One region of the Saccharobesus litoralis genome, then DNA from elsewhere that is predicted to be linked to it. Evidence: predicted binding sites of a transcription regulator. Region 1 holds the regulator's gene; the other holds the start of a gene.

The links. The regulator FNR, encoded in region 1, switches genes on or off when oxygen is low (the NO sensors DNR and NnrR bind a similar motif). The targets are predictions, from matches to a motif close to TTGATCTAGATCAA.
Region 2: a site for FNR is predicted at 2,539-2,552, ahead of C2869_RS18200 (acetate kinase). Genes of this name have one in related genera too.

The regions. Positions count from the first base shown of each region.
Region 1 is NZ_CP026604.1:3,676,741-3,684,058, forward strand. Features, by position in the region: gene C2869_RS13145 (DUF4856 domain-containing protein) at 1-654, opposite strand, end outside; gene rlmF (23S rRNA (adenine(1618)-N(6))-methyltransferase RlmF) at 1,153-2,028, shown strand; gene uspE (universal stress protein UspE) at 2,046-2,981, opposite strand; gene fnr (fumarate/nitrate reduction transcriptional regulator Fnr) at 3,174-3,905, opposite strand; gene C2869_RS13165 (sulfite exporter TauE/SafE family protein) at 3,954-4,601, opposite strand; gene ccoS (cbb3-type cytochrome oxidase assembly protein CcoS) at 4,607-4,855, opposite strand; gene C2869_RS13175 (heavy metal translocating P-type ATPase) at 4,852-7,212, opposite strand; gene C2869_RS13180 (FixH family protein) at 7,209-7,318, opposite strand, start outside.
Region 2 is NZ_CP026604.1:4,836,918-4,844,235, forward strand. Features, by position in the region: gene pta (phosphate acetyltransferase) at 1-1,201, opposite strand, end outside; gene C2869_RS18200 (acetate kinase) at 1,214-2,473, opposite strand; gene C2869_RS18205 (peptidylprolyl isomerase) at 2,746-3,825, shown strand; gene C2869_RS18210 (protease complex subunit PrcB family protein) at 3,987-4,514, opposite strand; gene C2869_RS18215 (glycine-rich domain-containing protein) at 4,700-5,386, shown strand; gene C2869_RS18220 (TolB family protein) at 5,461-7,318, opposite strand, start outside.

The DNA of each region.
Region 1 (7,318 bases):
CTTTTGAATTAATTGTTTAAGATCTAAGCCTGTACTTGTTACATACGTGTATTTAAGAGCGTTGCCTTCAGGATCTTGACGATTTAACGAGTTACCATTGATATCAACAACTTCTGCCGCTAATAAGTCAAAGAAGTGATCGACTAAGTCTGTTGGCGTATTGATACCCATCCAACCTTTAAAGTTGCCCGCTGTTTCCCAGTCTTTATGTTGACCCGTTGCATCTTTACCGGCGATTTTACCAATTAAGTTTTTACCGTCAGAAATATCACGAACTGTAGTTTGCTCAGTACCTGGCGTTGTAGTTAAAGTAAGTGCTTTATCACTTGCTGTATCATCACCATCGCGAAAGTATTCGTTAAGGGCTGCAACCACTTCGTCATTGCTTGTATAGTTACCTGCATCTAAGCTGCCAACAAAGTTGGTTAATTCTTGAATTAATGCATGGCGAGCAATTTGTCCTGTATAAGACACTGATGAACCAGTCGTTAATTGGCTTTCAAATGTATAAGTTGCAGGAACTTGTAGTTTTGGCTCTTGATTTGCGCCGTTGTCATCTGAATCTGAACCACCACAGGCGCTCAAACTTACTGCTAAAATTGATGAAACAAGTACCGTTAGTGAATTTTTCTTAAATGATTTCGCGATTGCCATTTGTATTCCTAATTAAAGTGATAATGGTTATCAATTGTGTTTTAAGTGGCAAGTATAGTATCAAATGACATTTAATCAATTTTTGGCGAAACAAAAATTGAACTGATTTATTATAGAAAATACAAAATGGTTATAAAAAGATAGTAGATTGTAATAACCATACAAAATAATGGTTTATAACTTTTTTGTTACATTTGTGACTTAAGTTAGGCTAGTGTTTTCGTTTGTGTATCACTTAATATCAGGCATTTATTTAGTGTAATTGGAGTCGCGCTTCTTGGGGTAATTTTCCCGTTCAGTACTCGCTCTTTAGCTGAGTTCGAAACGTCATGAGCATATGCTTAATATACTTAGTGCGCTCATACCTAGGTTAAAGTAATGGAGTGCAACGAGAATTATAATTATGAAAAGTCGATCAAAAAGTGGTATCTAACATTTTTAAACCGATCGAAAGCCTATAAACTGTGCAGACCTAAGTTATTATCATTACCAGCTATAGTGAAAACTCAGTTACATCCTAATAGTCGTTTTAATTCTGATTATCATTTTGCCACGCTTACGCAGATCGAGCCTGAATTGGCGAATTTTATTTTTGAAAAACATAATAAACAAACATTGGATTTTGCCGATCCGCTTGCGGTAAAGCTACTTAATAAAGCGTTGTTAAAAGCCCACTATCAAATTGAATTTTGGGATATTCCTGAGCATTATCTTTGTCCAGCTATTCCTGGGCGAGCGGATTATATTCACTATATTGCTGATCTGCTAAATGGAGCTAGCCAAGATCGTCAGATTAAGGGCTTGGATATAGGAACCGGAGCGAGCTGCGTTTATCCAATTATTGGGGTTGGCGAATATAATTGGCAATTTGTCGGGACGGATATTGATCCGATTTCAGTAAAAACCGCGCAAATGATAGTTAAGTCTAATCCGCCAATAGGTAAAAAAATCGAGGTTAGACAGCAAAAGCAAGCAGATCATATCTTTACTGGCGTGATTAAAAAAGGTGAGCAATTTGCTTTTAGTATGTGTAACCCGCCATTTCATAAATCCTTGGCTGAGGCATTTAAAGGCAATCAACGTAAAATTAAAAATTTGACAGGTAAAACGCCGGCCAAATCTCAGTTTAACTTCGGTGGTCAGCAAGCTGAATTATGGTGTAAAGGTGGCGAAATTGCGTTTGTCAGTCAAATGATTACTGAAAGCCAAGCTTACGCAGAGAATATTCAATGGTTTACCTGTTTAATTTCTAAAAAAGAAAATATCAAACCCTTACAAAAGCGCTTGCAGCAGGTTAAGGCAAAACAGGTACGCGTTATTGATATGGCGCAGGGCAATAAAGTGAGTCGCATCCTTGCATGGTGTTATACCTGACAATTAATGCAATCAAGTTAAGTATTGAGTTTAATTGGACAAACATAGCCTTCCGGCTTTAATGCCAGTACGTCACAGTTGATGGCATCTAACATATGTTCTGCGGTATTACCTATAATCGCAGCTGATAGTCCTGTACGGCCAATTGTCCCCAGAACAACAAGTTCGGCATCCATCTCGGTCGATAACTTGGGCACCACTTCTTCAGCTAATCCTTCTTCTACTACACAATGCTCTGGTTTAACTTGATATTGGTCAGCGTAGGTTTGCATAGCATCAAGATGGTGTTGTCGTATCGATTCGATATAACTCGATGGATCAAACTCAGGGATTTCAACCGCTAAGCTGACAGGCGTACCAGGGTAGCAATTGACGAGTATGGCATCTGAATGCAAAACGCGAGCGGCCGATTTGGCTTGTTCTATAATTTTTTTATTGAGTGACCTGTGTTCAGCTTCATCGCTACTAACATTGACCGCCGCTATTATTTTACTGTTTTCAGGCCAAGCATGTTCTTTAACTAACAACAGTGGGACTGGACATTTACGTAACAAGTGCCAGTCAGTAGGAGTGAAAATGACTGATTTTAGTACATCATGTTCGTGAGTCGCTTTAATAACCAGATCATAATTATCTTTTAAAACCGTCTCTAATATGGCTTGATAAGGTCGGTTATGCCACAACACTCTTGCATGTAGTTGGCTTGCTTGATCCGCTTTTTTATCTAAAATACCTTCTAGCCAATTACTGCGGTCATCGATAACAGCGCTTTGCATTAATTGGCGCTCTTCGCTAGACAACATAGTCGTCATTTCATATGAAAAGTCGAATATGGTCATTATGGCCGTGACACTTGCCCCTGTTTTGGAGGCCAACTCTATCGCTCGATTTAATGCTTTCTGTTCTGTTTGAGTTGGGTCAATGACGGCTAAAATTCGATTAAATTTTTCCATGGTAGGGATCCCGCTTTGTGAGTGCTTAACAATAATTTTAGTTCAATATTGGCAAAACAGCGGGAATTTAGTTGATACAGAGCAAACAGGCGTTTTGGTTAATCAACGTTAAGATATTGGTGGTCAGCGAAGGCTAAAAACAAAAAGCCAGGTCAAACCTGGCTTTTTATCAATTCAATTTGTTTTGCAAAATTAGCAGAGTATGTTGTTACGGCTGCCTGATAATTCATCTAAGCCTTTATGGTCGACAATACTGATAAATTTTCCGTTAACGCTAATTAAATTTTCTTTTTGATAGCGGCTGAGTAAGCGGCTGATAGTTTCGACAGTTAAACCTAAGAAGTTACCAATATCAGCGCGGGTCATGGTTAACCGGAATTCGTTTGGTGAAAATCCGCGTTGCTCAAATCGATAGGATAAGCTACTGATAAACGCTGCCAATTTTTGCTCGGCGGTTTTGCGGTTTAATAATAACACCAGCTCTTGATCTGAGGTGATTTCATTACTCATTAATTTCATCACTTGCTGGCGCAGTTGCGGCATATTAGCTGATAAGTTATCAAGTGTGTCAAACGGGATCTCACACACTAATGAGGTTTCTAATGAGACAGCAAAACTAGGGTGAATTTTATTATGGATGGCATCAAAGCCAATAATATCACCGGGTAAATGAAAGGCGGTTATTTGTTCATCACCTTGGCTCGAAATAGTATAAGATTTAAACGAGCCAGAACGCACGGCATACAAAGATTTGAATGGTTTACCGGCTTCAAATAGTTTTTCCGCTTTTTGGAATGGGCGCTTGCGATGAATGATTTCATCAAGCTTATCCATATCTGTTTTATTTAAAGACACGGGTAAACAAAGAGAGCTGATACTGCAGTTATTACAACTAACTGCACATGAAAATCCTGAATTTTCCATTGAGATAACCTTAGCGACCTTATTAATCGTACAGTCTACGACAATATCCTAAAGTTGCAATACCCCTACGAATATTGTGTATATTCCATAAGCGCATAAAGATAGTCCAGCCACTAACTTTACCTGATTATGTTTTAATAATTGCACAACCTGCTGAGACATAAAGGAGGTTGTTAGCATTGAAGGTAATGTACCAATTCCAAAGCAAAGCATGATTAATGCGCCTTGGTAAAGGCTAGTGCTGCTCATGGCCCATGCGACAGTTGAGTAGACTAATCCACAAGGCAGCCAACCCCAAAGCGCACCGGCCACAAAGCGTTGGCTAATGGATTTTTGCTTTAAGGTTTTAGCTGCATGGGGTTGAATTAGTTGCCAAAGCGGCGTGAATAGTTTTTCAAAGTAGTTAATGAGTAAACTAAGGCGAGCAACGTATAAGCCCATTAATATAATTAAGCTACCTGCTAGCACTTTGACCACAATTAGAGCGGGCTTAATCTCACTTAGCAAGGTTTGGCTAGCCAAACCTACCAATGCGCCAATTAACGTATAGGTGGTTATTCTGCCTAAATGATAAGCGGCGATGGCAACACAATTTTTATCATGGCCAATAGCTGCGCTGATCCCGCCACACATGGCAAGGCAATGTGATGATGCCAAAAAACCAATGGTAAATGCGCTGATGAGTTCAGTTAGCATACTGCTTATGACAAATCACTTTCTTGCTTGGACGATTTTTGGTGATCCGTTGGTGTTTGTTCTTTAACCGAGCCATCGACTACATCATTGGCGGTTGCGGGCTTATTTGGCTTATTTTCATCATCAAAAAGAATGTTATAGGCTTGTCTGTCTAGGTCATCAAATTGTTCGGATTTAACCGCCCAAAAAAACACACCTATAGCAATTAATACAATAACAATAGCAAGGGGGATGAGTACGTAAACTACGTTCATAATTTTAAAAGCCGAGTCGAGTTGATAACAACCAGTAGTGAACTTAATGACATACCAAATACTGCAACGTAAGGTGATAGTATGTTCATACAAGCTAATGGCAATACTAGCGAATTATAGCCTAATGCCCAGCATAAGTTTTGCTTGATAATAGTGTTAAGCTTGTTTGATACCGTAAATATCCAGTTAATTTTGTTAAGCTGGTGACTCATTAAAATAATATCTGATTTTTGTTTACTTAGATCGGTGGCGTTGGCCACTGCAATGCTGATGTCGGCAGCAGATAGCACCAAAGCGTCATTTATACCGTCGCCAACCATACCCACTAATTTGTTTTGTTGCTGAATTTGATGTAATTGACTCACTTTGTCTATTGGTTTTAATTCAGCAAAATAGTCACATTGTAGGTGATTGGCCGCAGATGCCACTGACGTTTTTGTATCACCACTTAAAATTAACTTTTGGCAAGGTAGATCTTTGGCCATGGATAATGCGTCTTCTCGCAGTGGATCAGCCAAATAGATAGCCGCAATGAGTTGCTCGTTAACACTGACCAATAATCTTGCATCACACCAAGGGTGATTGTTATCGAGTGAGAAGTAATCTTTAGATCCCACTTTAATTAAGTTACCCGAAACAATACCTGATAAGCCAAGTCCATTGTCGACATTGATTTCGGTCGCAATCTGCTGAAATTCGATATGTTTAAATGCGCTAGCGATAGGGTGAGACGAATGGCTTTCAATTGCGGCTACCCATTGTAATATTTGTTGCTCACTAAATTGTTCAGCGAGTTGTGTATTAGTGATGACTTTTTCAATTGAAAGTTTACCTTGAGTTAACGTACCGGTTTTATCAAAGGCTAACACGTCGAGTTTTTTTATGGCTTCAAGCGCCTCCGTTCGGTTAATAAGAACGCCTTTACGTTTTAATGCAGTTGCAGCCGCTGTCATGGCGGTTGGCATGGCAAGGGACAAGGCACAAGGGCAGGTTGCCACTAGCACTGCAATCATGGGCCAAAAGCCATTTTCACCTAATACGTAGTGCCAAACGACAAAAGTTGCAGCGGAGATAATCAGTACGCCGCTAACAAAGTAGCGCGATAACTTGTCGGCCATATTGACAAAGCTAGAGCCAGAACTGAGTTCACTATCTGCATTGGCCATTTGTGCTATTGTCGTCGCATTGCCGGATGCCTGCACTTGTATTTCGATGGTTTGAGCGGTAACGATACTGCCAGCTAATAACAAATCACCTTGTTTTTTAGCGACGGGTTCGCTTTCACCGGTTAATATTGACTCGTCACAATGACATTGCGAGCTAACTAGTTGTCCATCAGCTGGGACAGTTAATCCTTCTTTGACGCGAATAATTTGTCCTGCTGATAATTGACGTGCTGAGGTTTCAACAAATGAGCCGTCTTGTTGTTTTAATTCTGCCGCTAATGGCATGAGCTTTAACATATTTGCGGTGACCGTTGCCGCTTTTGATTTGACGTTATGCTCAAGGTAGCGTCCGAGTAACAGCAATAGAGTAAACATAGATACAGATTCAAAATAGACTTCGCCTGTTTCTTGAACCGTTGCCCAAGTGGAAGCTAAAAACGTTCCCATAATTGCCAAGGTGACTGGCACATCCATGTTAACTGTTTTGTTTAGCAGGGCTCTTATAGCAGAGTGCATAATAGGGTAGGCGCTATAAGTCACAATAGGAATGGTAAGCAATAAACTTATCCAGCGAAAAAACCTTTCGTACTCAATTTCTATGACACCTGAATACAAGGCAAACGCCAACATCATGGTTTGCATGGTAAATAAACCTGCCACCGCGACGCGTTTTAAAAAGCCGCTGTTTACCTTTTTAAAGCGTTGCTCTTGCTCACTCAATTTAAATGGGTAAGGGGAGTAGCCAATTTGGTTAATAGCGAAAAATATTTCACTGAGTTTGATTGCTGTGGCTTGCCAACTAATTCTGGCGCGTTGCGATGAGGCATTCACTTTAATTTGTTTAATGCCTTCAAGGTTAGATAATCGAGTTTCGATTAACCAAGCACAAGCTGCGCAATGCATACCTTCAATTGCAAGGTCAGCCGATAGGTATTCACTGTCTTGAATGACAAATTCATTTTGAATACTGATTTCATCATAAACTTGATATGAGGTGACATCTTGCTGTTCTATTTTAGGATTTCGATCGTCACGGAATTGATAATACTGTTGCATGCCGCCATGCAAAATCGTTTCTGCCACCGCTTTACAGCCATAACAACAGACAGGTTGTGGCTGCTCATCAACCATGACGGTTAGATCAACATTATTTGGGATGTCTTCAGAACAGTGAAAGCAAGATTGTTTCATCGAGGGATTAAAATTTGTTCGCCTTTAAGTGGTACTGTGATCCTGTGTTGGATTTTCCAGCTCTTATCATGAGGTTCTACAGTGACTTGCCAGTTTCCATCACTCA
Region 2 (7,318 bases), 1.2 Mb from region 1:
TAAGCAAATAACGAAATGCCGCAGGAGATAATTTATTGCGCTGTAACCCAGATTTATTAGCCAATCCCTGCAACCAGTTTTTATCAAAACAAGATGCCAAATGGTTGTTGACCTTTTCAATGCGCTGCTCATCATCAATTGGCACTTCAAAATTAAACTGCTGTAAATTAATCGCAGTTTGCCAAGTATCTAACTCAGTTAACAGTAAAGGTAACCCTGCTTGCAAAGCTTGATCGCACAGCGACATAATTTCAGGTTGTGGCTTGATACCACCAGTTAATAATATAGCGCCAATTTTAGTCCCGTTCATCGCAGCTAAGCAGGCGGCAACAATAACGTCATTGCGATCCCCAGGGGTCACCAATAAGGTATTGGCATTAAAATGGGTCACCATATTAGCAACCGTACGCGCACAAAAGTTAATAGAGCGTAAACGTCGGTATTCCATATCGCCTTGATTAAGCACCTCGACTGGTAAGCTCGCGAGTAAATCTTTCACCCTTGGCGCAACCAAATCGAATTGCCAACCAATCGTTGCCAAAATCGGCAAACCTTTATTTTTAAACAAAGGTAACTCGCGGATGGTTTGGCTAACTTGCTGGTATTTTTCGCGAGCCTGCGCTTTCGTTTTGGCACTGTTGTCTAAAGCCAAACGCCCTTGCTGATCATCTGGCATACCGACTTTATTAAACACACACCCTAAAACGTGCTCAGCACCAACCCCACCGTAATTGCCGATGGCAATATCTATCATGTCCTGCAAATGGCAATAACTATGCTCATTTGGCGCCGCAACAAAAATGACATCCGCCCCTAATGCCGTCGCGATAAGACGATTGATACGGCTTGCATAGGCCTGACCACGTGTATGCACTAAGCCTTCGAGTACAACTAACTCATTACCTTGAAACTGCGACTCATAACGCCCGACTATTTGTTCCAGCAGTTCGTCATCATTACCCGAACTTAACCACTGCTCAGCTTGCAAAATATCAAATGGTTGGGCGGTTTTAACGACACCGCTCGCGTTAATAATAGCCGTCGACTTTTCCGGCCCCGCATCATCATCTCGAGGCTGAGCTATTGGTTTAAAAAAGCCGACATTCAGTCCTTGCTGCTCCATAGCCCGCACTAAGCCCATACTCACCGACGTTAAGCCGACATCCATTCCAACCGGCACCAACATAATTGCATGTGACATAAGAAACTCCTTTTAGTTAATTTGGCTAACACTATTTTGACGAACATTATTTTGATGAGCATTAACCTGACTAACGCGTAATGCATCACCCGCGATCACGCGTTCTTCATTGGTTGGGATCACTAAGGCAGTGGTAGACTGAGCAAGGGTAATTTGTCCAGCTTGCCCAGCCACTGTGTCTTGGTTGGCAGTTTCGTCCAGTACAAAACCCAGTAAGCAAAGTTGGTCTAATACCCGTGCGCGAATAGGTGCGGCATTTTCACCAATGCCGCCGGTAAATACCAAGGCATCTAAACGCCCTAAAGGTACGGCATGAGCCGCGATTGATTTAGCTAATTGATAACAAAACACATCCAAGGCCAGTTTGGCTAATTCATCTCCTTGCTGTTCGGCATGTAATAAAGCTCGGCAATCATTACTGTGCTGCGACAATCCTAATAAGCCACTTTTCTTATTAAGTAACTCATTAACTTGTTGGCTAGTTAACCCCAAGTTATCCGTCATAAAATGTAAAATCCCTGGGTCTATGTCGCCACAACGTGTGCCCATCACTAATCCGGCTAAAGGGGTTAACCCCATACTGGTATCAACACTCTTGCCTTCTTTAACCGAAGCCAGTGAACAGCCGTTGCCCAAATGCGCTGTCACTAAACAAAGCTTATTAGCGGGTTGCTGCAATAAATTAGCGGCTTGCTGAGCAACATATTGATGACTCGTGCCATGAAAACCATACTTACGAACTCCATGATCAGTATAGAAATTGCGGGGTAAAGCGTAAGTAAAGGCTTGCTTAGGCATGGTTTGATGAAATGCCGTGTCAAAAACGGCTACCTGAGGTAAATGCGGAAACGCCGCTTGCGCCGCATTAATACCAACCAAATTTGCCGGATTGTGTAAAGGCGCGAGTGGGTTTAACGCTTCTATTTTTAATTTAACCGCCTCATCAACTAACACAGAATCGACAAATGCTTCACCACCATGCACCACTCTATGCCCCACCGCCTTAATACTTGAACCTAGCTGTTGCTTTTCAATAATGGCGACCAATTTATCGATAGCCTTTTGATGATCCGCCACTTGATGATCAGTCACTTGGGACAAGGAACACTGGTGTTTATCACCTTGTTGACGATAAATAAAACGAGCTTCGTCAGTTAATAAACATTCAGCGAGTCCTGACAAAATCTCATTCCCCGTTTGTGGGTCGATTATTGCAAATTTGAGCGATGAGCTACCGCAATTAAGTACCAATGCATAGTTGGCGTTTAACATATTGTGTCCTATGTGTGAGAGGATTTGTTACTTTAAGTATGTTAGTAGGCTATAAGTAAAAGATGCTGATACAGATCAAGTGCGGTGATGAGAAAGTCAAATAAACCAATTTGGAAAATGTGAAAAATTGTTAACGGCAGACATATAGCACTAGTAATTTCACCATGTCTACACTAATCTAACGCCTCTTTACATTTTTGAAGTAGTTTTTACCTATGATTTACAACTCGATATCTAAATTTTTAAAATTTTCTGCTGTAGCAACAGCTGTTATGTGTGCGTCTGCCCAAGCCACTATTGTAAAAATAGAAACCAATATGGGCGATATCGAGGTTAACCTCTTTGATGAGACCACTCCGAAAACAGTGAAAAATTTTTTATGGTATGTAAACAACGGGGATTACGACAATGCCTACTTTCATCGCTCTGTGCGAGATTTTATTATTCAAACAGGTAGTTTTAGATTCAGTCAAGAGAATGATCAAACAGAGGAAAGAACGAACCCTATCGCTACCAACGATCCTGTAGAAAATGAACCTATATATTCTAATATTGAAGGGACTATTGCGATGGCCAAAATAGGAGGCCAAGAAAACAGTGCAACCGCAGGCTGGTTCTTTAATCTTGATGATGATAACGACGATATTTTGGACACTCAAAATGGCGGCTTTACCGTATTTGGTCAAGTCGTATCCGGTTTAGATATTGTGCAAAACATGGGCGACGTCGATATTTATAAAGCTGGTGGGGCTTTCGATGAACTGCCTTTGCAAAACTACGACTCAAACGAAGCTGCCACTCGCGAAAACTTAGTGATAATTAATAAAATTAGCATTATTGACCCCAGTGAAGACAGTGCTAAAAATTTATCACCAGTAGTAAACACCGAAATATACGAATTAAATAAAGAATTAATCACTAATACTAAATCTGAGATAGAAAAATTTATTACAGAAGTCGAGGGTTATAAAACAGCTGCTGAAACAGCTAAAACAGCAGCAAGCTCTATATCATCTGAGAAAGCTGAAATTGCAGATACCGCACTCACAAAAATAGAAGAAACCATAACGGAGCTAAATACTTATCTCGCACCTGCTGAACAGTACATTGCAGATTTGCAGGCTGCTGAAAACAACAACGAAAATGTATTGTCACTAATACCCATTCGAGTAGAAGCTATGTCTACATACAGTGATGCTTTCGATGCAAAAACAGTGGCAAAGAATCAATTGGAGATTGCCCAAAACGCGGCTAAACAAGAAGATTCAGGTGGCGGTTCACTATCAGCATTACTGATCGCCGCTTTTGGTCTGTTAATTGGTCGTCGTCGCTTATCTAAGCAACCGAGATAAGTAACTTAACCAAGGCAAGATAACTAATAAGTAAAAAGCCGGACAAGTCCGGCTTTTTTAACAAGCTCTGCAAGCATACAAGATTTTGTTCCCGACAAATCTTAAGTACCTGCATCCCTGCAGGCAAATGCTCACCTACCCGACTTTAATAAACAGTCGCGCTATCTCGAACACTGTTGCTTGTCGGATTTAAAAAATTCGATATTGGTAAACTGGTTATTTACTGCTATTAAGCAATAAGGGTAAGTAATAGCTTGTGTTACATCACATAAAATGGGAGGAGATACCTCGGTATAATATATATTCAGTGTACTGGCTTTAACCACAAAATTATCAAATTCTAGCTTGTAACCGGATGATGGTTTTAGCCCTAGATGCAAGGCAACAACCTGCTGTTGCGTGAAGTCGATGGTCGGCGGTGTTTCATCTAAATTTAAGTCACTATTGGCAAATACATGTAAATAATTATTCTCATCAGTTATCACCTGCTTGGTTTCAACTTCCATCGTTGTATAACCAGCCACTGCAGGGCATTTGATAACTTGTATCAATCCTTGTTTAACCGCGGTTTCTAAAGCATTAGGTATTTCTTCATTCTCTTTGGCTTTTTCTTTATTACGTCCGTTGTCGTTCGAATGACAAGCTACAACTAAGAAAGCCAATAGTGTCGCTAAGATTTTATGTGTCATGTTCAATTTCCTTTTGCTATGTTAACTGTATTGACTCATGTTTTTAGAGTCGACTAGTAATATACCCCTTAAAAATAAAATAACCCCCCTAAAACGATGACACTAACGTTCGATTAGGTTATTCGTTAGCATTTCGCCCTAACTCAAGTACACTCATTAAAGGCTTATGTAACGGAAGATAATCAATGAGTATTAGTCAAATAATAATAGGCTTAATGGTGCTATTAATTGTTGGTTTAATTATAAAAGGGGTTAAAAATCACCGGCGCTACCACAGCATTAAACAACGTAAAGACTTTATTAATAGCTATTCATTTCCCGACGCAATTAACAGCAAGCTGAAAAGCAAATACTCGTTTTTAAGCGAAAAAGACTTAAGCCAAGTGCAACAAGGGTTACGAGACTGGTTTTATGTGTGTAATGCAGCTTGTAACAAGCCAGTGTCTATGCCGTCTCAAGTAGTGGATGATGCGTGGCACGAGTTTATTCTGTATACCAAACTATATGCAAAGTTTTGCCAAGGGGCATTTGGTCAATTTTTACATCACACTCCCGCCGAAGCGATGCTATCGCCAACCAAAGCACAACAAGGGATCAAACGCGCTTGGCGTATTGCCTGTAAACGCGACAAAATCAACCCACATAAGCCAAGTCGCTTACCCTTATTGTTCGCGATTGATAAACAATTAAATATTCCTAACGGCTTTTACTACAGCAAAAACTGCACGCGCAGCAAAAACAACGAACAGTGCGCTAACAGCATCAGTTGTAGTAGTTGCAATACAGGTTGCGATGGCTATATGGATAGCGCAGATAGTAGCAGTACTAGCGATAGTGGCAGTGGCTGTAGCAGTTGTGGTGGCGGAGACTAACCCGCTGTATTGATAGCACTACATGGAAATCCCTACATGAAAAGCTCAGCCACTAGATGATCAATTCACGCGCTTTACCAGCGGTGAAAAAAGCTTAACCACAATTGGTTTTCATCTTGCCCAATTTGCGGTAATACCCGCGCCAATCCATAGTTGATATTCAAGCCAACTAAGCTCGGTAAACCAAAATTAAACTGCTTATTACCGGCTAAACCAAAACTGTCTATAACATGTGTTAGCTTATGTCTTTGACTAAAAGCCGATATTTCGCCAAGCGCGACCGTTAATTTTAGGTTTTGATATTTATTGCCTTGTAAACTCATAAAAGGCAACTCTGGGGCTAATATTCGGTTTAACTGCTGGTGAGGCGCAATTAAGTTAGAGGCTGCACCACCTAAGCTGAGTAAGGTTAAGTCGTCATCCGGTGAACGATATTGCTGTTGATAACTTAAGTGGGTTTTTACTCGACGCCACTGGCCAAACAAACTCAAGTTAGCGTCATAACCTTGCCAGTCGACACTGTCTGTGTTGCCTTGATACACAGCCAATTCGCTGCGCTGTCTTATACGCCATGTATTCGCTCGATAATGCCATGCATAGTTGCCAGAAACACGCGCCGCTTGTGTATCCCTATTGGTGGTATCTTGCTCAAATTGCTGCCAAAAGTATTTAGCCTGCCAACCATAATCATGCTGACCATTAATAATCTGCTGACTTGCAGATACAACAACCCCAGTCTCTGTTATCTGACCAGCTATTGCACTCGTATTCGAGTTAGCTCTCACTAATTCTGAGCCTTGGTTATCTGGGTGCATCTGCCAGTAATAGCCATGAGCATTAATATCAACCGGCATAGTCCGCCACTTCAAGTTGCCGCTCACACCTTGTAAACCTTGCTGTTTACTACTTTGTGTCGCGTTGATCTGCCAGTCTAATCGTTGCAATAAATCAACATTGCGATAACCAATTTCGCTTAAATGATAGCTTGCCCAATTAACCGTAGCCGCTAACATGACACTGCCTTCTCTAACCCCTAAACCGTAATCCTGAATATTGCCTTCTATTGCTGTAGCGCTAGCCATGGCCTTAGGCATGACATGCTGCCTATCAACATTGGCTAATTCAACGCCCTGCTCTGCTTTGCCAAGTACGCTGGTGACAGCGAGCGTTGGTAGGTCAAGTGCGACTATGTCTTGCCCTGTACTCTTGCGAGCAAAAGCCAGTAGCGTATTGTCATTTAACTGTGTTGGCCAATGTAAATCTAAATCGCCACTGGTTAATTGCTCTACCTGCTGGCTTTGCACATTCACTCGAAACAATTTGGTTAAGCTTTGCTGACTGGCTGTAAAGTAAATTGCTTGGCCGTCTAAACTCCACTGCGGATAAGATAAAAACTGACTACTGTGCGGCAAAGGTATTGCGGCGTGCTGATTGGTGACTCGATCAAACCAATACAATTGCCATTTATTGTTTAGTTCAAACTTTAAGTAAGCCAATTTTGTGTTATCTGGGCTTAACTGAGGAAAATCATACACGCGCCCTAGCTGTTTATCTGTAATAACACTGACCCTAGTTGATGCAAGATCTGTCACTGAGTTAGCGTGTAAATCAATATTAAACGCTATGATCTGCGAATAGCCTTGTGTCGCTTGCTCAGCAAATAGGGTTATTGAATGCGGCTCTTTCTCATCTTCATTAGCTGAATTAATCACATCAAACCGTCGAATATTAAACCCTAACGTATGCTGCTTTACCTCGTCGGTGTTGATATTCCAAGAATATATATCCGTCGTATTATGCGCTTTTTTAACTCGTGACAGGGCGGTAAATAATAATGTTTGGTTATCTAACCATACGGGGTTAGATATTCCCCAATAGCTAACACTGGGTAAACTCGCCTTTTGTTGGCGTTTAAACACTTCGGGCGCCACG